2 regions of the Pseudomonas sp. NyZ480 genome follow, and region 2 is predicted to be linked to the other one. Evidence: riboswitches for the same ligand, from Rfam matches in the RefSeq annotation. Region 2 holds a riboswitch; the other holds the start of a gene.

Region 1 (15,082 bases), 2.6 Mb from region 2:
TCTACCAGCAGGGTTTGATCCTGTTCCTTTGGTTGCCGACCCTGATCATGGCATGGCCTGCCCGACAGGTGCTGGCCGAGGCCTTTCGGCGTCAGCCCGTATTGTGGTGCAGCGTGCTGTTGCTGCTGGCCTGGAGCGCCATCAGCCTGGCCTGGTCAGCGAACCCTCAAGTGCTGCGGGAAAGCAAGCGCCTGCTGTATATCCTGGTGTTCCTGCTGGCGTTCCCCTTGCTGGCGCAGGCTGGCGAGCCCAGGCTGCGGCGCTTGCTGCAGGCCGGTGGGCTGTTGCTGGCGGTCGCGGCGCTGGTTTCGATGATCAACTTCTACGGGGTGCATGGGCTCGCGCTGCGGTCCAGGCTGCAAGGCATCGGCGAGATTTCGCACCCCATCCTGGGTGCCTATGTCATTGGCGCTGGATTGCTGGTGTTGTTGTACGAGGTTCCGCTTCATCGTGGCCTGCAGTTGGCCTGGCTGCTGGCTTTGCTACTGCTGGGGGTATTCGTCGCGTTCAGTCAGAGCCGTGGGGCGATCCTGTCGCTGGTCTTTACCGTGGTGGTTGCGCCGCTGTGGTTCCGTGACCGGTACAGCCGCCTGGTGGCGGCTTTGGCACTGCTGGCCAGTGGCATGGCGTTGTTCTTCATGTACGACCTGCTCACCCTGCGCGGTGCGTCCTATCGGCCCGAGATTTTCCAGGTGGCGTTGCAGATGATCGCCCAGCATCCATGGACCGGCGTGGGGCTGGGGGGTGATTACAACGTGTTTGCAGCGGGCAGGCGCTTCGACCACACCCATAACATGTTCACCCATGTGGCCCTTGAACTGGGGGTACCGGGGATGTTGCTGTGGATTGCCGTGTGGCTGTCGGCCCTGCGGGAAATCCTGCGTGCCCGGAGCAGCCTGTTCGGCAAGGTGTTGCTCGGCCTTTGGCTATTCTCCACGCTGGCCATGCAATTCGATGCCGCCAGTCTTACCGCTACGCCCCGTGCAGAGTGGTTCATCAGCTGGCTGCCCGTGGGTTTGGCCATGTTGTTACCCTGGGGAGTGCCGAAAATGACGCCTGTGGTAAAATTCGTCGTTCAACCTCAACAGCGAGCTCAATGATGGCCGAAACACCGCGACCTGCGGAGCATACCTCCAGCCTGAAGATCTATTTCCGGCTGCTGAGCTACGTGAAACCTTACGTCGGCATTTTCCTGCTGAGTATCGTGGGTTTCGTCATATTCGCCTCGACCCAGCCAATGTTGGCCGGGATCCTCAAGTATTTCGTCGACGGCCTGAGCAACCCGGAAGCGGTGTTGTTCCCCAATGTACCTTACCTGCGCGACCTGCAATTGCTGCAGGCAGTCCCCTTGCTGATCATTTTGATCGCCGCGTGGCAGGGGCTGGGGTCCTTCCTCGGCAACTACTTCCTGGCCAAGGTTTCCCTGTGCCTGGTGCACGATCTGCGCGTCGAGCTGTTCAACAAGTTGCTGGTGTTGCCTAACCGTTACTTCGACAACCACAACTCGGGGCACCTGATTTCGCGCATCACCTTCAACGTGACCATGGTCACCGGCGCGGCAACCGATGCGATCAAGGTGGTCATCCGTGAAGGCCTTACCGTGGTGTTCCTGTTCGCCTACCTGCTGTGGATGAACTGGCACCTGACCCTGGTGATGGTCGCCATCCTGCCAGTGATCGCGGTCATGGTGAGCGTGGCCAGCAAGAAATTCCGCAAGCAGAGCAAGAAGATCCAGGTGGCCATGGGCGATGTGACCCATGTTGCCTCCGAGACCATCCAGGGCTACCGCGTGGTGCGCAGCTTCGGCGGCGAGGCCTACGAAGAGCGCCGCTTCGGTCGTGCCAGCCAGAGCAACACCGACAAGCAGCTGCGCATGACCAAGACTGGCGCGTTGTATACGCCCATGTTGCAGCTGGTGATCTACACCGCCATGGCTGCCCTGATGTTCCTGGTCCTGTTCCTGCGTGGCGAGTCCACCGCCGGTGACCTGGTGGCTTACATCACCGCGGCAGGCCTGCTGCCCAAGCCGATCCGCCAGCTTTCCGAAGTCAGCTCGACCATCCAGAAAGGCCTCGCAGGTGCGGAAAGCATCTTCGAGCAGCTCGACGAAGAGCCGGAAGTCGACACGGGCACGGTCGAGAAGGCGCGTGTGGACGGCCGTCTTGAAGTTCGGAACCTGAGCTTCACCTATCCAGGGACCGACCGCGAAGTGCTCAGCGACATCAGCTTTGTCGCAGAACCTGGGCAGATGATCGCTCTGGTAGGGCGTTCGGGTAGCGGCAAGTCGACCCTGGCGGCACTGATTCCGCGCTTCTATCACCATGACAAGGGGCAGATCCTGCTCGATGGCGTGGAGATCGAGAACTACCGCTTGCGCAATCTGCGTCGCCATGTGTCTCAGGTGAACCAGCACGTGACCCTGTTCAACGACACCGTGGCCAACAACATTGCCTACGGCGACCTGGCCGGGGCTCCGCGCGCGGATATCGAAGCCGCAGCCGCCGATGCCTATGCCAAGGAGTTCATCGACCAGCTGCCCAAGGGCTTCGACACCGAGGTCGGCGAGAACGGCGTGCTGTTGTCCGGCGGCCAGCGCCAGCGCCTGGCCATTGCTCGTGCGCTGCTCAAGAACGCGCCATTGCTCATTCTCGATGAGGCGACTTCGGCGCTGGATACCGAGTCCGAACGGCATATCCAGGCGGCACTGGACCATGTGATGCAAGGTCGTACCACGCTGGTGATCGCCCACCGATTGTCTACCATCGAAAAGGCAGACCAGATTCTGGTGATGGACCAGGGGCGTTTGGTGGAGCGCGGCACCCATGCCGAGCTGCTCGCAGCCAATGGCTATTATGCCCGCTTGCACGCCATGGGCCTGGACGAGCCCGAAAAGGCCGACATCACCTGAAACACCCTGTGTCGGGGCCCTTGTGGCCCCGATTGTCACCGGAATTTTCCAGGGCCTGATCTGGCCGTAAAGCCGTCGTCCACCCTGTGCTAATATCCTGCCCCTGTTCATTTTTTCATTTTGGGTTGCCCATGAAGTTGTCCATGCCGCGTTTCGATCAAGCCCCGGTACTGGTGGTCGGCGATGTCATGCTTGACCGCTACTGGCATGGCGGTACTTCGCGTATCTCGCCGGAAGCGCCAGTGCCGGTGGTCAAGGTCGATCAGATCGAGGATCGTCCCGGCGGTGCGGCCAACGTTGCCTTGAACATCGCGGCGCTCGGCGCGCCTGCGTTGCTGGTCGGTGTCACCGGCCAGGACGAGGCCGCCGACAGCCTGGCCAACAGCCTGCATGCCGCTGGCGTGCGTTCGGTGTTCCAGCGCATTGCGCACCAGCCGACCATCGTCAAGCTTCGGGTCATGAGCCGTCACCAGCAGCTGCTGCGTATCGACTTCGAAGAACCCTTCGCCACCGACCCGCTGTCGCTGGGCGCTGAGGTCGACAACCTGCTCGAAGGCGTCAAGGTGTTGGTGCTATCCGACTACGGCAAAGGCGCTTTGCGCAATCACCAAAGCCTGATCCAGGCGGCGCGGGCCAAAGGCATTCCGGTGCTGGCCGACCCCAAGGGCAAGGACTTTTCCATCTACCGTGGCGCGAGCCTGATTACCCCGAACCTCAGCGAGTTCGAAACCATCGTCGGCCGCTGCGCCGATGAGACCGAACTGGTCGCCAAAGGGCTGCAACTGTTGCAGGACCTGGACCTGGGAGCACTGCTGGTGACCCGTGGCGAGCACGGCATGACCTTGCTGCGTGCGGGTCAGCCAGCCCTTCACCTGCCCGCGCGTGCCCGTGAAGTGTTCGATGTCACCGGTGCCGGCGACACCGTGATTTCCACCCTGGCGGCCGCCATCGCTGCTGGCGAGGACCTGCCCCACGCGGTGGCGCTGGCCAACCTGGCGGCCGGTATCGTGGTCGGCAAGCTGGGTACTGCGGCCATCAGCGCGCCTGAATTGCGCCGGGCGATTCAGCGCGAGGAGGGCTCCGAGCGCGGTGTGCTGGGCCTGGAGCAGTTGTTGCTGGCTATCGACGATGCCCGCGCGCACAAAGAGAAGATCGTCTTCACCAACGGTTGCTTCGACATCCTGCATGCCGGCCATGTCACCTACCTGGAGCAGGCAAGGGCCCAGGGCGATCGCCTGATCGTCGCGGTCAATGACGATGCTTCGGTCAGCCGTCTGAAAGGCCCTGGGCGGCCGATCAATAGCGTCGACCGGCGCATGGCCGTGCTGGCAGGCCTGGGTGCGGTGGACTGGGTGATCAGCTTCCCTGAGAGTACGCCGGAGAACCTGCTGAGCCAGGTCAAGCCGGATGTGCTGGTCAAAGGCGGTGACTACGGCATCGACCAGGTAGTGGGCGCTGATATCGTCAAGGCTTACGGCGGTACCGTGAAGGTGCTGGGGCTGGTCGAGAACAGCTCGACCACGGCGATCGTCGAGAAAATCCGCAAGCACTGAAATAGGTTAGAGGGGCCGCTTCGCGGCCCCACGCGTTACTTGTGCAACGAGGTTCGCGCCCGCGCCAGCAACGCCCGTGCCTTTTCACCGAACCGGCGCAAGTGCGAGCCGGTATTGCTATCGGCCAACCCCTGCTGTTTCAGCCAATCCTTCCAGCGTATCCGCTCTTCCTTGACGACCCATCCTGTCTGGTTGGCGAAACTCTCCGCCAGGTAAAGCCCTCGTGTGCTGGCCGGCACCAGTTCGTCTTTCTTCAGGGTGTACAGCTCGGCCAGCGGTTGGCCGTCTTTCAGGGGCATCAGGTACAGGTCAGGCCGTTTGCGGTTGAGCCGCGCCACCAGCTGGTCACCCTCCAGCCGCTCATCGACGTGAAACAGGCTGAGTTTCTTGGCGTCCCGGGGTACCTGCAGGCGCATGTCGTAGATCAACTGCAACGAGGCGGTGGGCAAATGCACATAGGCCCTGGGCCGCTCCAGTAGCATCAGGTTGCCGCAATGCACAGGGCGAGCGGCGCCGGATTCCGGTGTGAGGATGAAGGGCAAGGTTTCACGATAATGCAAGGCAGCGGCATAGGGCGCGGGTAGCCAGGTGTCGTTGAAGCGTCCCCCCAGCCAGCCTTCCGGGGTTTCCAGCAAGCATTCCTCGGCCACCTCCTGCACTGCCGTGTGCAGGGGCAGGTTGAGCTCTTGTGCGGGGACATATCCGGATATCAGTTTCAGCACCACATCGCCCCGGTCCTGGCGGCGCTGGCGCACCAGCACCCAGTAGTCGCGGTGCTGCCAGTGCAGGGTCAGGCGTACCGAGACGCCCAGGTTGGCTAGCTCGACCACGAAACGCTGGTTGTCCGGCAGCTCGATGGCCTTGCGCCGCTGCTGGGTCTGAGCGAAGTTCAGCGGCATGCCGATGCTCTGGTAGATCAGGCCTTCGGGCGTCGCTTCGACATGCAGGGGCAGTGTCTTGAAGTTGCTTGGGTTCTTGCGAATCAGCGTACGCGGCACGAGGCTCCTCCTTGCGTCGGATCAGTCTCCAGACCTTGGGCCCAGACGGCTCAGTGCTGGCTCAGGATGCGGGCGACAGTGGCCACGTTGTGGGCCAGATGCAACGGATTGATGGTGCCGACGATAGCACTGCTCACACCAGGGTGGGAGAACAGCAGCTCGAAGCTGGCTTGCACCGGGTCGACACCAGGGGCCAGGCAGATGTGCCCGCTGGCCAGGGCCTTCTTCACCAGAATGGCTTTGCCATGTTCGGCAGCGTAGTCCAGGACCGGGCGCTCTGCCTGCTCGTTGAGGTTGTAGGTGACCATGGCGCAATCGCCGGTCTCCAGCGCCTTCAGGCCGCCGGCGACCGTCTTGCCGGAAAAGCCGAAGCCCAGGATCTTGCCCTCTTGCTTGAGCTCGGCAAGGGTCTGATAGACCTCCTGCTGCTCGAGAATGGCCAGGTCATTGCCGTCCGAGTGCACCAGCACCAGTTCGATGCGGTCGGTTTCCAGGCGGCGCAGGCTGCGCTCAACCGAGCGGCGGGTATGGGCGGCGCTGAAATCGAAGTGCGACTGGCCGTTCTCGAATTCCTCGCCGACCTTGCTGACGATCACCCATTGCTCGCGCTGGCCGCGCAGCAGTGGGCCCAGACGTTCTTCGCTGCGGCCATAGGCCGGTGCGGTGTCGATCAGGTTGATACCCAGCTCGCGGGCCTGGGCCAGCAGCAGGCGTGCTTCGTCATCGTCTGGAATGGTGAAGCCGTTCGGGTATTTGACGCCCTGGTCGCGGCCGAGCTTGACCGTTCCCAGGCCCAAGGGCGACACCTTGAAGCCGGTGCTGCCCAGCGGGCGGTGAATGTCGTGCAGGGTAGGCAGGGTCATGGCAGCAGTTGCTCCCAGGCCGGTACGCCCAGCGCCGGGCGCGGAAGGTTATCGAGGGCGGGTTGAGCGCTTGGGCGAATGCCATCGCGATCGAGACTTGCCAGTACCCGATCACTGAAGTCGGGGGCCAATGCCAGTTTGGTCGGCCAGCCCACCAGCAGACGCTGCTGGTCGGCCAGGAAGGCATTGTCCGGGCGTACCAGGCCAGATTGCGCGGGTTCGGCGCGATCCACACGCAAGGTCGCCCATTTCAGTAGCGTCTGGTCTACCCATGGCAGCAGGTGTGCGATTTCCTTTTGCGCCGCGGCGATCTGCGCGGCTGGGTCGCGGGCTACGCCATCGGCTTCGGCCAGGTCGCCACCCATGTACCACACCCACTGGCCATCGGCTGCCGGGTGAGTGGTGATCGTCACCCGTGGCTTCGGGCCGCCGCCCAGGCAGTGGGCGTAGAGGGGTTTGAGGTTCGGCCCCTTGGCCATGACCATGTGCAGCGGCCGCAACTGCATCGCTGGCTGGTTGAGGCCGAGGGCCTGCAACAGCGCCTCGGTACCGCCACCTGCACTGAGGACGATGCGCTGGGCGCGGATTTCACGGCCATCGACGCGCAAGCCGACCAGCGCTTGGCCTTCACGCAAGGGTTCGATCTGCTCGCCCGCCAGCAGGCTGTCACCGGCCAGCTCGGCCAGGTTGGCAAGCAGGCTGGGGACGTCGATCACCAGTTCGGCCAGGCGATAGACCTTGCCCTTGAACGCGCGGTCTTGAAGGGCAGGCGGCAGTTGCTCGCCCTTGACCTGGTCTACCCGGCCACGCACTGCCTTGCTGGCGAAAAAGCTGGTGAGGTTGCCGGCCAGGGTGCCGGGGGACCACAGGTAGTGCGCATCGGACAGCAGGCGGGTCTTGTCCAGCGCCAGCTCGCCGGTGCCGGCCAAGGCTTCGCGCCAACGTCGCGGCATGTCGGCGATGGCTTCCGAGGCGCCGGTCAGGGCGCCGTGCAGGGCGTACTTGGTGCCGCCATGGATGATGCCTTGCGATTTGATGGTCTGCTCACCGCCCAGGCTGGCACGCTCCACCAGCACTGTCGAATAGCCCAGTCTGCGCAGACGAGCATTGAGCCAGAGGCCTGCGACCCCGGCGCCGACGATCAATACGTCAGTGGAAATGGCAGATGGCATGGCGGTACCTCGGAGACTGGGACAGCTGGCAAGTATACAGGCTTACCTTGTCATGACCCTATCGCTGCGCTATCCGCCTCCTTCCACGACCGCGCCGGCCGCCTAGCCGCCGGCTTGCCGGGGAGGCCGAACACCCAGGCGACTCAGTGTCCGGCAGTCTTCGAAAACAGCTGGATCACTACCACGCCCCCGACGATCATCGCCATCCCCAGCATTGCCGGTACATCCAGCTTCTGCCCGTAGATCACCAGCGCTGCCACGCTGATCAGCACGATGCCCAGCCCAGACCAGATCGCGTAGGCAATGCCCACCGGTATGCTGCGCACCACCAGGGTCAGCATCCAGAAGGCGATGGCGTAGCCACACACCATCAGCAACAGCGGCAGCGGCGTGCTCAAGCCCTTGACCGCTTTCATGGAGGCGGTGGCGATGACTTCGGCGCAGATGGCGATGGCCAGGTAGGTGTAGGCATTCATGGTGGTTTCCTCCGGTTTCTGCCGGGCATTTTAGGCATGTGCTGGATGGGGTAAAGTCATTACCTATCAGTATTGGAGATAGGTTGATGGCAGAGCAGTGGAATCTCGAGCAACTGCGCGTGTTCGTGCGTGTCGCCGAACTGCGGTCCTTTTCCGCGGTGGCCCGGGAGCAGCGCCGGGCGCAGTCGGCGGTCAGCAGTGCCATCGCAATGCTCGAAACGGACTTGGGTGTGACCTTGTTCGAGCGCAGCAGCGGTCGTCAGCCCAAGTTGACGGAAAACGGCGTGGCCTTGCTGGAGGATGCCCGCGAGCTGTTGCGCCAGTGCGAGCGCCTGGACGGCCGTGCGCTGGCGTTGATGCGTGGGCAGGAGGCGCTGTTGCGGGTTGCTCAGGACGAGGCCATGCCCTATCAGCCGGTGATCGACAGCCTTGACGAGTTGGCCAGCCGTTTTCCCTTCCTGGAAGTGCAGTTGGCCAGCGGCGCCCAAGGGGATGTGGCACGCAAGCTGGTGGAACGGCGCGCCGACCTGGGGTTGTTCTTCCATCACGAAAGCATCCCCAGTTCGCTGGAGCGGCGCGCCCTGGGCAGCGTGGAAATGGTCACTGTCTGCGCGGTCGGGCATCCGCTCGCCAAGGAGCTACGGGTCACCCGCCAGCAATTGGCGCGGCATCGACAGTTGTTGATCACCCCCCAGCAGAGCGGCTACCCGGGTGGCGAAGCGATCAGTCCGCAGATCTGGCGTGCGGACAGCTTCTATGCCATGGCCGAACTGCTGATGCGCGGCCTCGGCTGGGCCTGGTTGCCACGGCATGTGGTGCAGTATCCGACCTATCAGACACAGATGGTCGAGTTGGACAGCGAATGGCGGCCACCTGCTTTGGTGGCGGAGCTTGCCTGGCGGCGCGACGAGCCCTTGGGACCGGCGGCGCAATGGCTGGCCGAGCGCTTCGCGGTGCACCTGCGCGCGATCGGCTAGCCATTTTCCAGATGGTTCCTAGTACACTTCGCCACCATGAACAGAACCCTTTATTCCTTGTTGTTTCACCTGGGCCTGCCGCTGGTCGCGCTACGCCTGTTCCTGCGTGCCCGCAAGGCGCCGGCCTACGGCCAGCGCATCGCTGAGCGCTTTGCCCTGAACCTTCCGGCCATGCGCCAAGGGGGGATCTGGGTGCATGCGGTGTCGGTAGGCGAGAGCATTGCCGCCGCACCCATGGTTCGCGCCCTGCTCAAGGCCTACCCGGACCTGCCGATCACCCTCACCTGCATGACCCCGACTGGATCGGAGCGCATCCGCGCGATGTTCGGCGACGAGCCGCGCATCCAGCATTGCTACCTGCCCTATGACCTGCCGTGGGCGGCGGGGCGCTTTCTGGACCATGTGCGTCCACGTCTGGGCATCATCATGGAAACCGAACTTTGGCCCAATCACATTCACCAGTGCGCCAAGCGCGGCATTCCCGTGGCCTTGGCCAATGCACGGCTATCCGAACGGTCGGCCCGTGGCTACGCACGGTTTGCTGGCCTGACCCGGCCGATGCTCACCGAGATGAACCTCATCGCGGTGCAAACCGAAACCGAAGCCCAGCGATTCCGTGACCTGGGCGCACGGCCTGAATGCGTGAAGGTGACCGGCTCGATCAAGTTCGACTTGAAGATCGACGAGCAACTGCAGCCTCGGGCGCAGGCATTGCGCGGGCAGTGGGGGGCCGACCAGCGCCCGGTGTGGATCGCCGCCAGTACCCACGAAGGCGAAGACGCCCTGATCTTGCAGGCGCACCGCCAGTTGCTGCAGGTACATGGCGACGCGCTGCTGATTCTGGTGCCTCGCCACCCTGAGCGCTTCAATGCCGTGCATGCCCTGTGCCGTGAGCAGTTCACTACTGTGCGCCGCTCCTCGGGTGGTGCCGTCGACAGCCAGACCCAGGTGCTGCTGGGCGACACCATGGGTGAGTTGCTGTTCCTCTATGCGCTGGCCGATATCGCCTTCGTCGGCGGCAGTCTTGTCGCCACCGGCGGTCATAACCCGTTAGAGCCAGCGGCGCTGTCGTTGCCGGTGATCATGGGCCCGCATGTGTTCAACTTCCTCGAGATCAGCGCGATGTTGCGAGACGCAGGGGCGTTGCAGCAGGTGGATGATGTCGAAGGGCTGGCGGCGGCAGTACGTCGGCTGGTCGAGCTGCCTCAGGATGCCCAGCGCATGGGGGCGGCGGGCAAGCAGGTGATGTTGGCGAACCAGGGGGCGTTGCAGCGGTTGCTGGATGGGCTTGGGGCGTTGATTGGCTGAAATCCGAGCAGGCATCATCGCCGGCACGCCGGCGATGATGCAGCACCGACCTACGGCCTGCGCTCGAAATTCTTCGCCGCCGCCGCTGCCAAATCCGGTGGCAGGAAGTCCTTGTCCGGGTTGTAGTCTGGCTTCAGATACCGCTTGAGGTCCTGCAGGTCCTGCGGGCTCAAGGTTCCGGCAGCCTGTTTCAGGCTCAGGTTGTCGAGAATGTAGTCATACCGGCTGTTGTTGTAGTCGCGCACCGAGGTATACAGCTGGCGCTGGGCGTCGAGCACGTCGACGATGTTGCGGGTACCGACCTGGTAGCCGATCTCGGTGGCTTCGAGCGCGCTCTGGTTGGAAATGATCGACTGCTTGCGCGCCTGGACCTGTTCCACGTCGGTGTTGACCGCGCGGTGCAGGTTACGGGTGTTTTCCACCACTTGGCGGCGCAGGCTTTCGCGCTGCTGCTCGCTCTGGCTCAGGCGCTGGTAGGCCTCGCGTACCTGTGAGCTGGTCAGACCGCCGCTGTAGATCGGGATGTTCAGTTGCAGGCCGATGCTGGTTTGCTCAACGTCGCCGGCATAGCGCACGTTTGGCTGCGGGTTGCTGAATCCGAGGCTGTCGTTATCGCCCTTCTGGTAGCGAGCTACCGCATCGACCGTGGGCGCATGGCCGGCCTTGCGCTGGCGCAAGGTCTCTTCAGCGGCGGTGACGGCATAGTTGGTGGCCAGAAGGTTGAGGTTCTGGCGAGCAGCGGTTTCGACCCAGGCCTTGGCATCATTGGGCGTGGGCACCTGCACCGGCAGGGTGTGGACCACGCCCTGGATCGAGGCGTATTCGCGATTGGTCAGGGTCACCAGGGCCTCGAAGGCATCCTGGACCTGGCGTTCGGCAATGATCCGGTTGGCCCGGGCAGTGTCGTAGCTGGCTTGCGATTGCAGGACGTCGGTCTTGTCGGAGAGGCCCACGTCGAAACGTTCGTTGGACTGATCCAGCTGGCGCTTGAACGCCGCCTCCTCGGCCTTGGTGGCAGCCAGGTTGTCTTGGGCGCGGAGTACGGCGAAATAGTTCTGCGCGGTTTGCAGGATCAGGTTCTGCTCGGTGGCCGACAGCTCAAGCGCCGCCTGTTCATTGACAGACTCGGCTGCCTTCAACTGGAACCAGCGGTCGGCGCGGAAAATCGGTTGCGAGAGGGTCGCGCTCCACGAATTGCCGCTGCGGTTGGAGGTGATCGATGGCTCATCGAACTTGGTGCGGGTGTTCATCATTTCGGCACCTGCCGACAGGTTCGGCAGCAACCCGGCCCTGGCCTGGGGCACCACCTCGCGACGGGCGCCGTAGTCGGCGCGGGCCGCAGCCAGGTCGGCGTTGTTATCGACCGCTTCCTGGTAGACGCTGACCAGATCGGTCTTTACCGTTGCGGGCACATCCGCTGCCCAGACCACTCCGTTGGACGCACAAGACACGGCTATCGCCAGTGAGAGTTTGCGCAGCATAGAGGCAATCCTTGTACGAAATTTAATTACTGAACTGTTGAGTATCGAAAGACCGGCCAGTGTAGTGCCATGTGCAGCTGGCAACAATCGTCGACGGTGCCTTTCATCATCCGTGCGTTTTAGTCGCTTGGCTTTGCCGACCACTCCAGTCTAGACTGCGCATGTTCTTGTCGGGGTGCCTTGAAGCAAAGGCTGAGATCGGAAAGTTCCGGATCCCGTTGAACCTGATCAGGTTAGCGCCTGCGTAGGGAACAAGATTGCTCGCCTTCCCGGGGAGCCTCTTGTGCCAGGTCCGGGAATGTCACAGCTCGCGTAGCTCAAGGCACCTCCATGTACCGGCACTGCACACCCGTCCAGGGGGTGCGTCCGCGTCTTTCAGGTTCACCCCGACATTCCGTCCGCAAGGAAGACGTCTGGAGAGCCTGTGATGAGTAAACAAGAAAAAACGATCAACCTCAGCGAGTCGGCACAAGTCGACCAGCAGTCCGTGCAACCCTTCCCGCGTTCGCGCAAGGTGTACGTCGAAGGTTCGCGCCCGGACATCCGCGTGCCCATGCGCGAGATCAGCCTGCACGACACCCCCACCGATTTTGGCGGCGAGACCAACGCACCGGTGCTGGTCTATGACACCTCCGGCCCCTACACCGACCCCAATGTCGTCATTGACGTGCGCAAAGGCTTGGCCGATGTTCGTTCGTCCTGGATCGATGCCCGTGGCGACACCCTGCGCCTGGACGGGCTGAGCTCTGATTTCGGCCAGCAGCGCCTGAACGATGCCGAGCTGGCCAAGCTGCGCTTCGCCCATGTGCGCAATCCGCGTCGCGCCAAGCCTGGTGCCAACGTCACGCAGATGCACTACGCCCGCCAGGGCATCATCACCGCCGAGATGGAATACGTTGCCATCCGCGAAAACATGAAGCTGCAGGAAGCCCGCGCCGCCGGCCTGCTGAACCAGCAGCACGCTGGCCACAGCTTCGGTGCCAGCATCCCGAAGGAAATCACACCCGAGTTCGTTCGCGAGGAAATCGCTCGCGGCCGCGCGATCATCCCGGCCAACATCAACCACCCTGAACTGGAGCCGATGATCATCGGCCGCAACTTCCTGGTGAAGATCAATGGCAACATCGGCAACAGTGCCCTGGGTTCCTCCATCGAGGAAGAAGTGGCCAAACTGACCTGGGGTATCCGCTGGGGCTCGGATACCGTCATGGACCTGTCCACCGGCAAGCACATCCATGAAACCCGCGAGTGGATCATCCGCAACTCGCCGGTGCCGATCGGCACGGTGCCGATCTACCAGGCCCTGGAAAAGGTCAATGGTATCGCTGAGGACCTGACCTGGGAGTTGTTCCGCGACACCCTGATCGAACAGGCCGAGCAGGGCGTTGACTACTTCACCATCCATGCTGGCGTACTGCTGCGCTACGTGCCGCTGACCGCCAAGCGGGTTACCGGCATCGTCAGCCGTGGCGGCTCGATCATGGCCAAGTGGTGCCTGGCGCATCACAAGGAAAACTTCCTGTACACGCACTTCGACGAGATCTGCGAAATCATGAAGGCCTACGACGTCAGCTTCTCGCTGGGCGATGGTCTGCGCCCAGGCTCGATCGCCGACGCCAATGACGCCGCCCAGTTCGGTGAACTGGAAACCCTCGGCGAGCTGACCAAGATCGCCTGGAAACACGACGTGCAGTGCATGATCGAAGGTCCTGGCCATGTGCCGATGCAGTTGATCAAAGAGAACATGGACAAGCAGCTGGAGTGCTGTGACGAGGCGCCGTTCTACACCCTCGGTCCGCTGACGACCGACATCGCCCCAGGCTACGACCACATCACCTCTGGCATTGGTGCGGCGATGATCGGTTGGTTCGGTTGCGCCATGCTTTGCTATGTAACCCCCAAGGAGCACCTGGGCCTGCCGAACAAGGATGACGTCAAGACCGGCATCATCACCTACAAGATCGCCGCCCATGCGGCCGACCTTGCCAAAGGCCACCCTGGCGCGCAAATTCGTGACAACGCTTTGTCCAAGGCACGCTTCGAATTCCGTTGGGAAGACCAGTTCAACCTCGGTCTGGACCCGGACACTGCCCGCGCGTTCCACGACGAGACCCTGCCGAAGGAGTCGGCCAAGGTCGCCCACTTCTGCTCAATGTGCGGGCCGAAGTTCTGTTCGATGAAGATCACCCAGGAAGTACGTGAATATGCCGCCAACCAGCGTATCGACTCGGTCGATGTGTCGGTTGAGGAGGGCATGCGCGAGCAGGCCGAGCGGTTCCGCCAGGAAGGTAGCCAGCTCTACAAGAAGGTGTAAGTAGACCTTGGGGCCGCTTTGCAGCCCTTTCGCGACACAAGGCCGCTCCCCCTGAGATCGCGTGATCTTTGTGGGAGCGGCCTTGTGCCGCGCCAACCCCAACAACAAATCCGGCGAGCTACAAGCATGACCACCCCCAGCCACTTCTCCGCGGACCACCCGGTCCCCTCCAGCCACCGCCTGTTCGGTGCCCGCGACCTGTTCGCACTCTGGTTCTCCCTCGGCATCGGCCTGATGGTCCTGCAGGTCGGTGCCATGCTTGCCCCCGGCCTGGGGCTGGCGGGAGCCGTTCTGGCCATCGCCCTCGGCACAGGCGTGGGCGTGCTGTTGCTCGGGGCCGCTGGCGTCATCGGCAGCGACACCGGCCTGCCCGCCATGGGCACCCTGCGCTTGAGCCTGGGCCGCCATGGCGCCCGACTGCCGGCAGTGCTCAACCTGCTGCAACTGGTTGGTTGGGGCGCGTTCGAGATCATCGTCATGCGCGATGCCGCCAGCCTGCTCGGCGCACGCGCCTTCGGCGAGGACAGCCTGTGGAACAGCCCGATGCTGTGGACGGTGTGTTTCGGTGCCATGGCCACCTTGCTTGCGGTCAGCGGGCCGCTGGCTTTCGTACGCAAGATTCTGCGCAAATGGGGTATCTGGGTGTTGATGGCCGCCTGCCTGTGGCTGACCTGGAACCTGTTCGCCAAGGCCGACCTGGCCGAGCTGTGGGCACGTGCCGGTGACGGTTCGATGTCGCTGGCCGTAGGCTTTGACATCGTCATCGCCATGCCGCTGTCCTGGTTGCCGCTGATTGCCGACTACTCGCGTTTCGCCAGCAGTGCCAAGCGCGTCTTCGGCGGTACCGTGCTGGGTTACTTCATCGGCAACACCTGGCTGATGAGCCTGGGCGTGGCCTACACCCTGGCCTTTGCGTCGAGTGGCGAGGCCAATGCCCTGCTGTTGGCCCTGGCTGGCGCGGGTATAGGTATCCCGCTGTTGCTGATCCTGCTGGACGAGTCGGAGAAGGCGTTCGCCGATATCCACTCCGCT
Region 2 (15,082 bases):
TTCAAACCGTTCCTCGATCCGCTGGTCAGCTCGTCCGCCCTGCACTGCTATGTGCAACAGACCAGCCGTGGCGAGATCGTCTTCGGTGGCGGCTCCGATCCCTACCCGCTGTACAACACCCGCTCGACCCTGGACCTCAAGGAAAGCCTGCTGGCCCACGCCATCGAAATGTTCCCGTTCATGGCCAACGCCAAGCTGATGCGCCAATGGGCCGGTATGACCGACATGACCCCGGATTACAGTCCGATCATGGGCCTGTCGCCGGTCGAGAACTACTACCTGGATGCTGGCTGGGGCACCTGGGGCTTCAAGTCCACGCCCATCTGCGGCAAGACCATGGCCGAACTGGTCGCCAGCGGCGGCAAGGTGCCCGAACTGATCGCCCCTTTCGCCCTGGAGCGCTTCAGCCGCTTCCAGCAAGTCAACGAAATGGGCGCCACGGCGGCCAGCCACTAGAGGAACGCACGATGAAGATCCTGACCTGCCCCTTGAACGGCCCGCGCAACATCAGCGAATTCACCTACGGCGGCGAGTTCAAGCAGATGCCCGACCCAAGTCGCTGCAGCGACGCGGAGTGGGCCGACTACGTGTTCAACAGCGACAACCTTGCCGGGGTGGTCGTCGAATGGTGGCTGCACAACGCCTCCAGCTACTGGTTCCTGGCCGAACGTCACACCGTGAGCGACCAGGTACTGCGCACCTTCGATCCAAAGGACGTATTCGTCCGCCGCATCGACTTTGCCCCCACCGCCACGCCGGAGACCGCAGGATGAACAGCCTCACTCGCCTCCCCGCGCCCATGGGCCTGCTGATCGACCGCGACCGGCCCCTGCGCTTTACCTTCGACGGCCAGAGCTACCCTGGCTTTGCCGGCGACAGCATCGCCAGCGCCTTGCTCGGCAACGGTCGCTGGCTGCTGTCGCGCTCGTTCAAGTACCACCGCCCACGCGGCCCCTTGAGCCTGGCCGGGCAGGACGCCAATACCCTGGTGCAATTGCCCGACGAACCCAATGTGCTGGCCGACATGCAGGCCGCACAGGATGGCCAGGTGGTCGAAGGCCAGAACTTCAACGGCAGCCTGGACAACGACCGCGATGCCTACCTGGGCACATTCTCGCGCTTCATGCCGGTGGGCTTCTACTACCGTGCGTTCTACAAACCCAAGGGTATGTGGAAGGTCTGGGAGCCTCTGATCCGCAAGAAGGCCGGACTCGGCGTGCTCGACCTGAGCTTCAGGCCGCAGTACTACGACAAAGCGTATCTATTCGTTGACATCGCCATCATCGGGGGCGGTCCAGCCGGCTTGCGCGCGGCCCTGGATGCCGCCAACGGCGGGGCCAAGGTGCTGTTGATCGAGCAGCAGCCGGTGCTGGGTGGTTCGCTCACCTATGCCCGTTTCGACATCGCCGGCACCCGTGCCACCAGGCTGCGCCAGGAACTGCTGGCGGCGGTCGAAGGCCACCCGAACATCCAGGTATTGCTGGAGGCCACCTGCAACGGTTGGTTCACCGACAACTACCTGCCGGTGATCCAACACAAACGCATGTACAAGGTACGCGCTACTCGCTGCCTGGTGGCGGCCGGCTCGTTCGACCAGCCGGTTGTGTTTCGCAACAATGACCTGCCCGGTGTGATGCTGACCAGCGCGGCCCAGCGACTGATGAAGCTGTATGCGGTCAAGCCGGGCCAGCGTGCGGTGATCCTCACCGGGCATGACGATGGCTACCTGGCCGCGCTCGACCTGCAAGAGCAAGGCGTGGCCGTGGCGGCGGTGGTAGACATGCGCGCCGCTCCCGCCGATGCCACGCTGGCGGCCGAGCTCAAGCGCCGCGACATTGCCCTGCACCTTGGCAGTACCGTCTACGAGGCCCTGCACGAAGCCGGCATGCGCCATGTCAGCGGCGTGGACATTCGCCCCATCACCGGTCAAGGGAAGGTGAGCGAGCATGGCCTGCGCCTGGCGTGCGACCTGCTGTGCATGTCGGCAGGCTACATGCCGGTGTACCCGTTGCTATGCCAGGCCGGCGGCAAGCTGGCCTACGACGTAGGTCGCGACGAGTTCGCCATCAGCGGCCTGCCCGCTGGGCTTGATCTCGCAGGCTCGGTGAACGGCCGCCACCAACTGGACAACGTGCTAACCGACGCCTCGCGCGGCGCCGCCGAAGCACTGACCGCACTGGACCTGCCGCCCCCGGTGCTGCCGGCCTTCGTCGCCGAAGCCAAGGTCAACTTCCCCTGGCCGATCTTCCCGCACCCCAAAGGCAAGGATTTCGTCGATTTCGACGAAGACCTGCAAGTGCGTGACATCGTCAACGCCACCCGCAGCGGCTACCGTGATGTACAGCTGGTCAAGCGCTTCTCAACGGTGGGCATGGGCCCGTCCCAAGGCCGCCACTCGGCACTGCCCACCGCTCGCCTGGTGGCCCAGGCTACTGGGCGCAGCATCAGCGAAACCGGTGTGACCACCGCTCGCCCACCATTCCAGGCCGAGAAACTGGCGCACGTCGCGGGCCGTGCGTTCGACCCCTATCGCCAGACACCCATGCACCGCCGTCACCTGGAAGCCGGGGCGAAGATGATGCCTGCTGGCATCTGGCAGCGCCCCGCTTACTACGGCACGCCGGACCAGCGGGAGCGCTGCATGCAAGAAGAAGCCCGCCACGTGCGCGAGCAGGTCGGCCTGATCGACGTTTCCACCCTTGGCGGCCTGGATGTGCGCGGCCCGGATGCCGCCGAACTGCTCGAACGGCTCTACACCTTTGGCTTCGCCAAGCTTCCGGTCGGGCGCACCCGATATGCTCTGATGACCAACGAGCACGGCGTGGTGATCGACGATGGCGTCTGCGCACGCCTGGCCGACCAGCACTTCTACGTCACCGCCACCACCAGCGGCGTGGACCGCATCTACCAACAGATGCTCAAGTGGAACGCGCAATGGCGCCTGGACGTGGACATCACCAACGTCACCGCCGCGCTGGCTGCGGTGAACCTGGCCGGGCCACTGTCGCGACAGGTGCTGGCCAAGGTGTGCAACGATGTCGAACTGTCGGCCGAGGCCTTTGCTTACCTGGGCGTACGCGTGGGCACGGTGGCCGGCATCCCGGCGCGTATCCTGCGGGTCGGCTTCGTCGGCGAGCTGGGCTATGAAGTGCACGTGCCTGCGCGCCATGCTGAACGCCTGTGGGATGCGCTGATGCAGGCCGGTGCGGGGCTTGGCATCCGCCCGTTCGGTGTCGAGACCCAACGCCTGCTGCGCCTTGAGAAGGGCCATGTGATCATCAGCCAGGACACCGACGGCATGACCCACCCGGCCGAGATCGACATGCAGTGGGCGATCGGCCGCAAGAAGCCGTTCTTCGTTGGCAAACGCTCGATCGAGATCCTCGAAGGGCAGCCGCTCAAGCGCAAACTGGTCGGTTTCACCCTACCCAAAGGCAGCCCACAACCGCTGGAGGGGCATCTGGTGCTGGACGGCCAGGACATCAGCGGCAACGTCACCTCCTGCGAGTACTCCCAGACCCTGGGACAGATCATCGGCCTGGCCTACGCCGGGGCGCACCAGGCCACCCCCGGTATGCACATCCCGATCCGCGTGGAGGGCGGCGTGATGGTCAACGCCCTGGTGGTGCAACTGCCCTTCTTCGACCCCGACAACCAGCGCCAGGAGCTCTGATTCATGTCCAGCCTCAATGCCGAAGCTTTGATCGAACGCAGTCCGCAGGCCGGGCTGCTCAATACCTGTGCGCTGACCAACCTGACTGACCTGCCGCGCGTGGGCTTTCGCGGCAGCGACAGCGCAGCCTACCTGCAGGCGCGGGGCTATCGCCTCCCCGAGCGGCCCAACCAGGCGCTGCGCCAGGATGACGGAGGGTGGGTAGCTCGGTTGTCACAAAGCGAATACCTGCTGCTCGGCAGCCTTGCCGACGAAGGCGAGCGGGTCGCCGCCGAGGAGGCCAACTGGGCACAGGACGCCCGACGCAATTACCTGCTGCCGCGTCAAGACAGCCATGCCTGGCTGCAACTGTCAGGGCACCGAGGGAGCGCGGTGATGGCCAAGCTGTGTGGCGTCGACCTGAGACCGGAGGCGTTTCCCGTCGGGGCGGTGGCCCAGACATCGGCGGCGCGGATCAATGTGATCGTGATCAATGTTGGGAGCGCGACGTTGCCGGCTATGCACATCCTGTTCGACCGGGCATCGCTGGCTTACTTTAGCGGTGCCATGCTCGATGCAATGGATGAATTCGACGGCGCGATGGTGGCGCTGGGCGCGTTGCTGGATTGACCTCCCGGCAGCCCTCCCTGTGGGAGCGGGTTTACCCGCGAATTCGGCAGTGAAACCACTGCCCTTTTCACGGGTAAACCGCTCCTATCGGAATGGGCCGTGCCAGGTGATTTGGATGCAGCGCCAGATCCTGAGGCACTCCAACTGCGTCCCCGATTACAGTGATGCAGGTCGTGCGCCGTCCAGCCCCATCTGCCAGAAGTCGGCTTCCAGCCTAGAAGCTTGGGCGAAGATCGCCGCCAGCTCCGTGAAGCGTTGTTCAGTCATGCTGCGGGCAGCCAGTTCGTCCAGGTGCCTGCGCGCGCCCTGGGCAACCCCTTGGTAAGCCTCGCCGGCATACTCACCAATCCATTCGCGGTATGGGTGGCTGGCCATGTCGCCGATAGCGCCTGCCAACCGACTACCAATTTCAGCGTAACCGATCACGCAAGGCGCCAGCGCGACGTGCAGGTCGAGCAAATCGCCGGCCGCGCCGCAGTCCAGGACGAAACGGGTGTAGGCCACGGTCGCCTGGAGCTCCGGCGCCGCTTCGATATCAGCCTGACTAAGGCCCCAGCGCGCGCACAAGCGCACATGCAGGTCGGTTTCGTCGAGAATCGCCGCCAGCCCGGCCTGGGCGGCGCGGATGTCGGAAGGGCGACGGCTTTTATAAGCAGCCAGCGCCCAGGCGCGGGCGAACTGGATAAGGAACAGATAGTCCTGTACCAGATAGGTGCGGAAGGCCCCCTCCGACAACGTGCCGTCACCCATCTGGCGCACGAAGCTGTGATCAACGTAGCTGTTCCATTCCGGCAGTGCAGCGGCCTTGAGGCGGTCGAAGATATCCAGGCTCATTGTTGCTCCTCGTACACGGCCTCGAAGAAGGCCAGTTCCAACGCGACGGTGCGCAGGTAGAAATCGGCAGCCCGCTCAGCGTCCTGCGGGCCGACCCGGTCCAATTCGGTTTGCAGGAAGGCAACAAATTCACTGAACGCCGGGTTGTCGTGCAGGGTGATCCACTCGGCATGGACGAAATTCGCTGGAAGCGGCTTGGGTGCCTTGGTCGCCCAGTCCAGGTACAGGCCTTCGGCGACATTGAGCACTGCCAGCGCTGCGGCGTAAGAACGGGTGGCGGCGGCTTCGCGCATGATCGCCTTGAAGCCCGCGGTGGGCACGGTGTCGGCCGGTGCCTGGCGCTGCTCGGCGCTAACGTCCAGGGCCTCGAAAGCGCGCAGGAAATAGGTATTTTCGTCGCTGCTGATCATGCCGGCGAAACGCCCGAAACGCAGGCGGGCTTCGAAGGTGTCCGCCGTGGCGATGGCCGCGCCGAGCAAGGTCAGGAAGCTGTCGAGGAAGCGGTGGTCCTGTACCAGGTAGCGGACCATCACCACGTCCGGCAGGCTGCCGTCGCACAGTTGGGTGACGAAGCGGTGTCCAACGGCGGCGGACCAGGTCGGCTCGCTCTGACGGCGCAGGGTGGCGGTGAAGCGTTCGGTCATGGTGCTGTCCTTTCTAGGCTGACAGCGAGACCGGTGCAGTGATACATGGAACGACCTCGCAGTGAGGCCGGCAAAAAGGCAGGTCTGCAGTCCCATCCCTTCGCCGGCATGATCCGGATCAGGTTCGAAGGGTCACCGCGCCAGCGGTTTCTCAGCCCGTTGCCGGGCTCCCCTTGGTGGCGTCATGTATACAGCAGTGGTTGCGCCCGCATCAACTGAAATAGCGTGTGTCCAGATGTTCGACCAGAAAGTCGATGAACACCCTCACCCGCTGCGGCAACTGCCGGCCCGGCCCAATGAACACGGCGTGCAGCACGTCCTGCTGGTCGTCGCTTTCAAAACCGTCCAGCAATGGCACCAACCGTCCCGCGTCGATATCGGCGCCCACATGGAAATTGGCCAGACGAGCTACCCCCGCCCCGCCCAGGCACAGCTGGCGCATGCTCTCGCCGTCATGCACCAGCAGGTTGCCCTCGGGCTCGACCTCCACCCGCTCACCGTGCTCGTCACGGTAGACCCACGCCTGGGCGTGGCGATGAAAGCCAAAACCGAGCCGGTTGTGGCGGGCCAGCTCTGCTGGCGTGCGCGGCCAGCCATGGCGCGCCAGGTAGCCCGGCGAGGCGACGGTGCGCAAGCGGCTGCGGCCCAGGTGGCGCTGCACCAGGCGCGACGCCTTCAACGGGCCCGAGCGGATGGCGATATCGGCGCGGCGCTCCAACAGATCGACCACCATGTCGGTCAGCTCAAGATTCAGGGTGATCTGTGGGTAGGTCTCAAGAAATCGGGGAATCAACGGCGTCAGGCAATGCAAGCCGAATGGCAGGTTGCTGTTGATATGGATGACGCCGCTTGGGCAGGCCGCATTGGCCACGTCACGTTCGGCGTTGTCGATCTGCTCGAGGATGCGCAGGCTTTCGACGTGAAAACGCTCACCTTCGGCCGTCAGTTCCAGGCGTCGAGTGGTCCTATGTAGCAGGCGTGCACCGAGACGTTGTTCGAGGCGGGCAATCAATTTGCTGACCGCCGAGGGCGTCATGTCCAGGCGACGTGCCGCTTCCGAGAACGTGCTGGCGGCCACCACCTCGGCGAACACCTCCATTTCGCCGGAGCGGTTGATGTCCTTGATTCGGCTTTGCATGACTTCGATTCACAGCTGGCTTGAATTGTACGAGTCTACATCACAGGCCTGTGAGCTCGTATCGTCTGCCTCATCGTTGTCGTGCCGCCTTTTCCTTGGCCTTTCGCCGCGCAAGCTAGGCGAAGCAAGCTTTCTGTGACGTGGATTCACCACAGTTTGGCCTGGCGGCGGCTGTTTCAGCCTGCGCCGATCCGCTAGCCTCCAGGCAGATTTGTGCTCAAGGAGACCTTCATGTCCAACGATTACAACGCCTGGGCCTGGACCCCAGGCGCCGGTCTTGACGGCTTGCAACTGGTTCGCAAGCCCCTGCCTAACCCTGGCCCCGGCCAAGTGTTGGTCGCCAACCGCGCCATTGCCCTCAACCCGGTGGATTGGAAGATCTGCCAATGGGGCCATCCGGACTGGCACCAAGGGACCGTGCCTGGGGTGGATGGTGTCGGTGTGGTGGAGGCGCTGGGCGATGGTGTGGATTTGCCACTGGGTACGCGCGTCGCTTACCACCAGACGCTGTCTCGCGATGGCAGTTTCGCCGAGTACTGCCTGGTGGATGCCAATCTGCTGATGTACCTGCCGACCAACCTTGACGACAGCGCTGCCGCCGCTGTGCCCTGCCCCGCGCTCACTGCCTGGCAGGCCTTGGCCAAGGTGCCCGCTGGCGCAAACTGCGATGTGCTGGTGATCGGGGCTGGTGGAGCGGTGGGCTGGTATGTCGCGCAATTGGCGGTGCAGCGTGGGTTGAGGGTCTGGGCCACTGCCGGCCAGCATCATCACGCGGCGCTCAAGGCCCTGGGCGTGATCGAAGCCTACGACTACCAAGCGAGCGATTGGCAGGCCCGCTTGCAGGCCGCCCTTGGCGAGCGCCCGCTGCACGCGCTGTTCGATACGGTCAGTGGCGCCCATGCCGCCAGCCTTGCCCACCTGCTTGGCTACAACGGCCATCTGGTATGCATTCAGGACCGCCAGGAAAACGCGCCCCTGCCCGCATTCAGCACCGCGATCTCGTTGCACGAAGTGGCACTGAACAGTATTCATGCCCATGGCCGCTTGCTCGACCGCCAAGCGCTGCGGGTGGCGGGAGAACAACTCTTGCAGGCCGTCGCCGAGGGTCGGTTGCTGTCACCACAACGGCGCAGTTTCGACTTCCAGACACTGCCTCAGGCGTTACGCCAGTTGAAGGATGGCCGTCTGGGTGGCAAGTGGGTCGCTCGGCTGGTCCAGTGACCTCAAGGGAGGTGCATTTCACCCTGTGGGCCGATACTGCGCCAGGACCTGGCACTGCAGGATCAGGGAGCCTTGCCCGTCAGCTCAGGATGGTAGGACCGGCGCACGACGCCGCCACAGGCAGATACAGCCAAGCCCCAGCACGCTCAGCCCCAACACCCCCAGCAGTGTGACCAACTCGCGGCTGTACCGGGCCACTTGCGCGGGAAACCCCACATACTCGCGGTAAACCTGCACATCGGCCAGGCCATCGGCATGGCTTATGCTGATACCGCCCTGGCGGATCTGGGCGTAGTCGGCATCGAAATACACCCAGACCTTGCACAGGCCACCCGGCTCGAGGGTGGGAATCTCGACCGTCGACGTCGAAACCTCGACGATGTTGTCGTTGCCCTGGGCATCGCGAACCTGTACCAGGCCCTTGGCCGGCAAGTTGACCTTCACGTTGCGCACCAGCGCATCGCCCGTGTTGCGTAGGTCGACCAGCAAACCGGTGCGGTGATCCACCAGGCCTGCCTCGAAGGGCTTGGCGAACAGTTGCGCATAAGGGGCCTGGGCCAGGTCGACCAGCTTGTCGACTTGCTCGTCGCTGAGCCCACCTTGGCCGATGCTGCGAATGCGCCGATGCAATTGCTCGTACTTGAGCAGCTCGCTGGCCTTGCTGATGCGCTCGCTGAACTGGCTTGGGTAAGTGAGATAGGCGTAGGTCAGCGTGGCCTCCAAACGCGGACGGCTCTTGAGGAACCCATAGGCCACCAGCACGACCAGCAGGCCAATCAGCACAGCGACCAGAAGCTTCCCGACTTTGTCCCAACTCAACGGTGTGTTTCCTTCAGCCAAGGCATGGACCATTCACGCGGTCCAAGGGTGCCAAGTTCGACGCCCCCAGGCAAGCGTTCAACGTGCCAGCAACACAGGCAGCGCTGCCAACCCGGACCAGGTCAGCACCACCGGCGAAACGCCGCCTCGCGGACGTCCAGCTACACCCGGGTACTCACGGCAAGCCAGCCCCTACAATGACCGGGCCACTGCTGCACCGTAGGGGCCAGCTTGCCGGTAAAGGCGTCAGGCAAACCGCTCGACCTGCGCAGGCGTACGACGCATGAGCACCTTGCCATTGCGCACCGACACCAAGGCATGCCCCTGGCTGCGAACCATTTCGTAGTCATCAGGCGCAGACAGCAGCAACAGGTTGGCCGGCCGCCCGACGTCGATGCCGTAGCGCTCGCCCAGGTTGAGGGTACGGGCGCTGTTGTCGGTGATCAGGTCCAGCCCGCGTTGCAGGTCTTCGTAGCCAAGCATATGGCAGATGTGCAGCCCGGCTTCGAGAATGCGCAGGATGTTGCCGTTGCCCAGCGGATACCACGGGTCGACGATCGAGTCCTGGCCGAAGCACACGTTCATGCCCGCACGGTCGATTTCGGCCACGCGGGTCAGGCCGCGGCGCTTGGGGTAGGTGTCGAAGCGACCTTGCAGGTGGATGCTCTCGGTTGGGCACGACACGAAGTTGATGCCCGACAGCTTGAGCAGGCGGAACAGCTTGGAGCAGTAGGCGTTGTCGTAGGACCCCATGGCCGTGGTATGGCTGGCGGTGACCCGTGCCCCCATGTGCCGCACACGGGCCTCCTCGGCCAGTACCTCGAGAAAACGCGACTGTGGGTCGTCGGTTTCGTCGCAGTGCACGTCCACCAGGCAGCCGGTACGCTCGGCCAGGTCCATCAGGAATTTCACCGATGACACCCCTTGATCACGGGTGTTTTCAAAATGCGGTATGCCGCCGACCACATCGGCACCGATGGCCACCGCCTCCGTCATCAAGGCCCGGCCATTGGCATACGACTCGATGCCCTCCTGGGGGAAGGCAACGATTTGCAGGTCGATCAGGTGACGCACCTCTTCGCGCACTTCGACCATGGCCTTGAGCGCAGTGAGCTTGGGGTCGGTCACATCCACATGGGTACGCACGTGCTGGATGCCATGGTTCACCAGCATGTCGATGGTCTTTTTCGAGCGGTGCTTGATGTCGTCGTGGGTGGTGATTTCCTTGCGCTCGGCCCAGCGCTCGATACCCTCGAACAAGGTACCGCTCATGTTCCACTTCGGCTCACCGGCGGTAAGGGTGGCATCCAGGTGAATGTGCGGCTCGACGAAGGGGGCTACCACCAGGTTCTGCTTGGCGTCCAGGTCATCGGGGCTGCCGAGCGCCGCCACATCGGCCTGTGGCGCGATGGCTGCGATGCGGTCGCCGTTCAGTTCGATGCGAAACAGGCCCGACTTGCCACGCAGACGTGCATTGATGATGTTCATGACATTACTCCTTGCCTTGGGCTTCGCTCATGCGCCATACCAGCATGGCGACCGAAGCGTTCATACGAAACAGCGGGTCGTCCAGAGACTGCCCGCTCAGTTGTTCGATGCGTTGAATTCGTTGGTTGATGGTATTGCGGTGCAGGCCCAGACGCTGGGCAGCCTTGAGGCCATTGCCATTTTCCTTGAGCAGCGCATCGAGGGTATGCACCAGCATATGGGGCTGCTTGCGACCAGATGCGATCAGCGGGCCCAAGGTTTGCGCGACGAAGTCGTCGATCAGTGAACGGTCGGCGATGCCCTGCAGCAGGCGCAGCACGCCCAACTCGCTGAAGTCGCAGAAGCCCGTGACCGGGCGCAGGTTCTGCGCCACCTCCATGGCCTGACGTGCTTCGTTGAGCGCCTGGCGATAGTGGGCGCAATCTTCGGCCAGGCTCGACAAGCCCATGGCAAGACTCAGCTCCCCTGCCGCAGCGGCCAACTGCCGGTGCAGCGCGGCCAGGGTGACCTGCAAGTCCGGCGCATCCGCCAGCAACAACACGAACAGGTCGCCCGGCAACTGCGCCGTCACCGTCCCCGGGCGGCCATGGCACCAGGCCTCCAGCCGATCTTCCAGCGCCTGGCGGATGCCCTGCCACACCCGCTCGCCCTGGGCCAGCCCGTGGCGTTCGAACAGGCTATCGACGCCAGACAAGCGCAGCGCAACCAGGCGGCGTGGCGCGTCCAACGCCAGGGCCAGGTGCGTGGCCCGCTGTCGGGCGATGGCCAGGCTCGGGTAATCGCCGGTCAGCAACTGGCCGAGGATGTCGTTGCGCGAGCGCCGCACCTGGGTCATCTGAACCAGAGCCGTGCCGATCAAGTGGGTAACGACCACCATCTTCAGCGCGTAAGGCTGTTCGATCAGTGGCAGCCCCAGCTGCTCGGCCCGCTCGATCACCGCCGGCGGAATACGTTGGATGAAGCTGCCGCCAGTCAGGATCACCATACCGGCAATACCCACGGCGTCGCCGTCTTCCACCAGGCTCAGCAAGTTGGCCTCACCGCGAGGGTGATTGATCCCGGTAACGAACACCAACTCGCCGCCCATCACCCACTCGGCGATACCTTCGTTTTCCGCCACATACGGCCAACGCACGCGCCGTTGCAGATTGCGCGCGCCCGCACGAACGGTCATTTCCTGCAGGCCTGGCAGGTGAAGGATTTCGTCAAGCGCCAGGCTCACGGTTCGACACCTGCCTGCCCCAGTGCCCGGCGCTGGCCGCTCAGTTCAAGCATGACGATGTAGCACAGGGCCGAGGCGCCGATGCCTACCAGTGGCGCGACCCACGGCGACGCATAGGCCAATACCGCGCCGACCGCATAGGCGAACAGCCCCATCAGGTTGTAGCGGGGCAGGTTCACACTGGCCAACGCAGGGTACTTGCCGCGGTGGCGGTACCAGAAGTCGGCCATGATCACCCCACCCACCGGCGGGATGATCGAACCGAGCAATACCAGGAACGGAATCAGCATTTCGTACATGCCGCCAATGGCCAGCACGATCCCGACGCCTGCCGCCACCAGTGTCGCCGTGCGGCGGCGTTCGCTGCGCAGCAGGTGGCACGCGGCTGCCGACACGTTGTAGATGGTGGGCCCCTGAATGGTCCATAGGTTCAGGCACAGCATCACCACTGCGGCGAACGACAGGCCCTGCAGCATCATCACCTCGACGATGTCGGCTTGCTGGTAGACCATGGCGCACCAGGCCCCCGCCACCACCATCAACCCGTTGCCGAGCAAAAACGCGACGACGCTGGCGACTACCGCCACCCGTCCGCTGCGCGCCAGGCGGGTCCAGTTGGTGGCCTGGGTGGCACCACTGGCGAACGTGCCAAAGACCATGGTCACTGCCGCTGAAAAGGTCAGGCTTTCATGGGGTACCACTGCAGCCAGCCCGGCAAAGCCACCGGCATCGCGAGTGGCGATGTACATCGAGATCACCAGCAGCGCGAACATCAGCGGCACCGACACCCGCGACAACAGGTCCAGCCCTTTGAAGCCGATGATGGCGGTGATGCTGAAGCCCAGACCGAACAGCACCATCAACGGCATCGTGTAACCTTCCGCCAGCCCCAGCAATTTGACCAGCACGATCGCCACGGTGGCAGTGCCCCATGCATACCAACCCAGCTCGGCAAAGCCCAGCAGAAAGTCGGACAACCGGCTGCCCGCCTCACCGAAGCAGAAGCGCCCCATCAGTACGGTATTCAGCCCGCTGCGCGAGGCGATGAATGCCAGGGCTGCGGCATACAGGGCCAGTAAGGTGTTGCCGATGGCGGCGACCCACAGCATGTCGACAAAGTTGAAGGCCATGCCAAGCTTGCCGCCGGCGAACATCGTGCCGGTGAAGAAGGTAAAGCTGAACAGGACCATGGCAATGGGCAACAGGCCCTTGCGGGAGGTCTGAGGGGCTTCGGACAGCGGGAATTCGGTGGGTGAGCTCATTGCACGGTGCTCCGGGTTGTAGGTGGGAGCAGGCAGAGCAATATGCGGGCCGCTTTTGCACCGGCTGAAAAGGCAAAAATAGCGGGCGAACGGCACAAGCGCCAATGTGCATCATGCACACTCAAAAGCCAACGTTGTCGATTCAATGTGTGCGCCGTGACTTAATTTGAGGCGGTTGTGCACCAAGACGGAACAGGGCTGGGTAGTTTCCACCCAGCCCATGCATCAGCGTGTTCTGCGCAGTTTTTCTGCCTTGAGCCTGCGATAGACAGCCATCAATGGCCGGAACACCGCCAGGCGGTCAAAGATCGAGAGCGCATGCAGGTCGGTGCGCGAAGGACGCTGGTAGCCAAGGTTCCAGGTGTAATAGTACGCCTGGATGTCCTTGCGGGTTCGAATCAGGGTATTGAGGGCCGCGTCGTAGTGCATCGGCCCGCCATCCGGGTGACCGGGGGGGCGTTCGAGAATCTGGGTGAGGAAGTCCCGCAGCTTGGCAACGCTCTTGCCGTTCACGGCATAGAAATGGGACAGGTGAATCGGTCGGTCGACCACCTCCCAACCGGGTGTATCCGAGTTACCTTCATAGGGGTGACCGAGGTAGGCGATGTCCCAATCCATGCCCTGCAACGACTCGATGGCCTGTTTGCCGAACGCGGCGATGCGCCGGGAAAACTGGATATCATCCTCCATGATCAGGATGTTCTTCACATTCAGGCGCATCGCTTCTTCGAGGATGTGCAGATGGCTGAGAAAGCAGCCTCTGGCGCCGATGCTGGGAAACCCCTCCTGCGCCGTGGGCGTAACCGCGGCGAAGAAGCCTATCTTGTCGTCGTCGATATGGAAGCCATTGCGGGCGAACTCGGCTTCGGTTTCCACCCGACGGTCCGTCCGGTACGGGATATTGATGATTCTGGTTCGATCAAAGTAGTCGATCACATTCATCGGTCAGGTCCTTGGGCAACGACTCAGGCGAACAACTGGGTGACGAACTCTCCACACAAGGCACCAATCACCATCACCGGCAAGACCACCAGCTCACGCTTGATGCTCAACATGCCCAGTTGGTGGCTGACCTTGAAGATCAGGATGAGGGTGAAGAAGCTATGCAGGGCCACGCCCCATAGCGCATAGGTCACGCCGCCAATGGCCAACAGCAGCGGCATCAAGGTGAACAACGCCACGACCCGGATGATGTTGTCCATGGCCATGTACTTGGTGAGCCCCAGGGCCATCCAGATTTGCTGGGTCAGGCCATAACGGAGCGTGAACAGCGACAACGACAGGATCGCCATCATCTGCCCCGCGTTGGCATAACGATCATCGTACAGCCAGTGGATGATCAGCGGGCTGGCGGTGAACAGGAAGCCACAGGTGAACAAGGTCAGCACATCGAAAATCAGCCTGAAGCGCCAATACAGTCGACGCAGACGTTCTTTGTCGCCACTTCTGGCCGCCTCGCTGAAGGCCGGCAGCGCGACGGCGCCGGCCAGGCGCTGCAGGCTAAGGGTGAATGCCTGCAGGATACCCACGGCAATCGAGTAGACCCCCAGTTGAGCCACTGTCATGCTGCCACCGAACCAGATGCGATCGCCTTGCATGGCCAGCACGCCAACGGCGGACGACAGCAGCACCCAACGGCCGTAACTGACGATCTCGCGCAGCGCTTCCGGGTCCCATTGCGGACGGTCCTTGTGCCCTGGGAACATCACGTGGCTGAGCACGGTGGTGACCAGGGTACTGACCAGGCCCGCGGCCACCAACGCCCAGATGGAACGGGTGAGGTAACCGATAACCAGCATCACCAGCAGACCGGCGATTTGCGAAACCAGCTCGACCACGACCACTTTCTTTTGCTGGAACGCACGAACGGCCACGTCCATCTTGGTCGATTGGAAGGCGAAGATGATCGCGAAGAAGCCTGTTATGGCCAGCACACCGGGCAGTTCCGGGGCAGCATAGGTGGAGTGCGCCGGCCACAGTTCCAGATGTTGGCTGAACCAGGAGCACAGCGCGATCAATTCCATCACGACGAACAGCACCATGCCGCGAATGATCTGCACCGACCAGACCGTGTTGAGGAACAGCGGCTCCTCGCCGCGCGCGCTCTGGACGATGTTCTGCCGCAAGCCGACATCGGACAGTAACAGCAACAGCACCGACACCGTGGTGGCG

Evidence for each region. Region 2 has a riboswitch for thiamine pyrophosphate ahead of P3R38_RS15645 (TenA family protein). Riboswitches for the same ligand answer to the same signal wherever they lie in the genome.
Region 1: another riboswitch for thiamine pyrophosphate. It lies ahead of thiC (phosphomethylpyrimidine synthase ThiC); the one in region 2 lies ahead of P3R38_RS15645 (TenA family protein).

What each region holds. Positions count from the first base shown of each region.
Region 1 covers NZ_CP120626.1:548,557-563,638, forward strand. The annotation lists partial or broken gene P3R38_RS02410 (O-antigen ligase family protein) at 1-1,081, shown strand, start outside; gene msbA (lipid A export permease/ATP-binding protein MsbA) at 1,100-2,908, shown strand; gene hldE (bifunctional D-glycero-beta-D-manno-heptose-7-phosphate kinase/D-glycero-beta-D-manno-heptose 1-phosphate adenylyltransferase HldE) at 3,040-4,461, shown strand; gene P3R38_RS02425 (metal ABC transporter ATPase) at 4,497-5,459, opposite strand; gene P3R38_RS02430 (aldo/keto reductase) at 5,510-6,322, opposite strand; gene P3R38_RS02435 (FAD-dependent oxidoreductase) at 6,319-7,494, opposite strand; gene P3R38_RS02440 (SMR family transporter) at 7,638-7,970, opposite strand; gene P3R38_RS02445 (LysR family transcriptional regulator) at 8,057-8,947, shown strand; gene waaA (lipid IV(A) 3-deoxy-D-manno-octulosonic acid transferase) at 8,984-10,255, shown strand; gene P3R38_RS02455 (TolC family outer membrane protein) at 10,306-11,736, opposite strand; TPP riboswitch at 11,898-12,004, shown strand; gene thiC (phosphomethylpyrimidine synthase ThiC) at 12,164-14,050, shown strand; gene cytX (putative hydroxymethylpyrimidine transporter CytX) at 14,177-15,082, shown strand, end outside.
Region 2 covers NZ_CP120626.1:3,393,337-3,408,418, forward strand. The annotation lists gene P3R38_RS15620 (FAD-dependent oxidoreductase) at 1-456, shown strand, start outside; gene P3R38_RS15625 (sarcosine oxidase subunit delta) at 468-773, shown strand; gene P3R38_RS15630 (2Fe-2S iron-sulfur cluster-binding protein) at 770-3,673, shown strand; gene P3R38_RS15635 (sarcosine oxidase) at 3,677-4,282, shown strand; gene tenA (thiaminase II) at 4,439-5,116, opposite strand; gene P3R38_RS15645 (TenA family protein) at 5,113-5,760, opposite strand; TPP riboswitch at 5,839-5,944, opposite strand; gene P3R38_RS15650 (LysR family transcriptional regulator) at 5,972-6,898, opposite strand; gene P3R38_RS15655 (zinc-binding dehydrogenase) at 7,130-8,119, shown strand; gene P3R38_RS15660 (hypothetical protein) at 8,204-8,938, opposite strand; gene codA (cytosine deaminase) at 9,185-10,426, opposite strand; gene P3R38_RS15670 (PucR family transcriptional regulator) at 10,431-11,648, opposite strand; gene codB (cytosine permease) at 11,645-12,910, opposite strand; gene P3R38_RS15680 (glycosyltransferase family 25 protein) at 13,136-13,852, opposite strand; gene P3R38_RS15685 (oligosaccharide flippase family protein) at 13,876-15,082, opposite strand, start outside.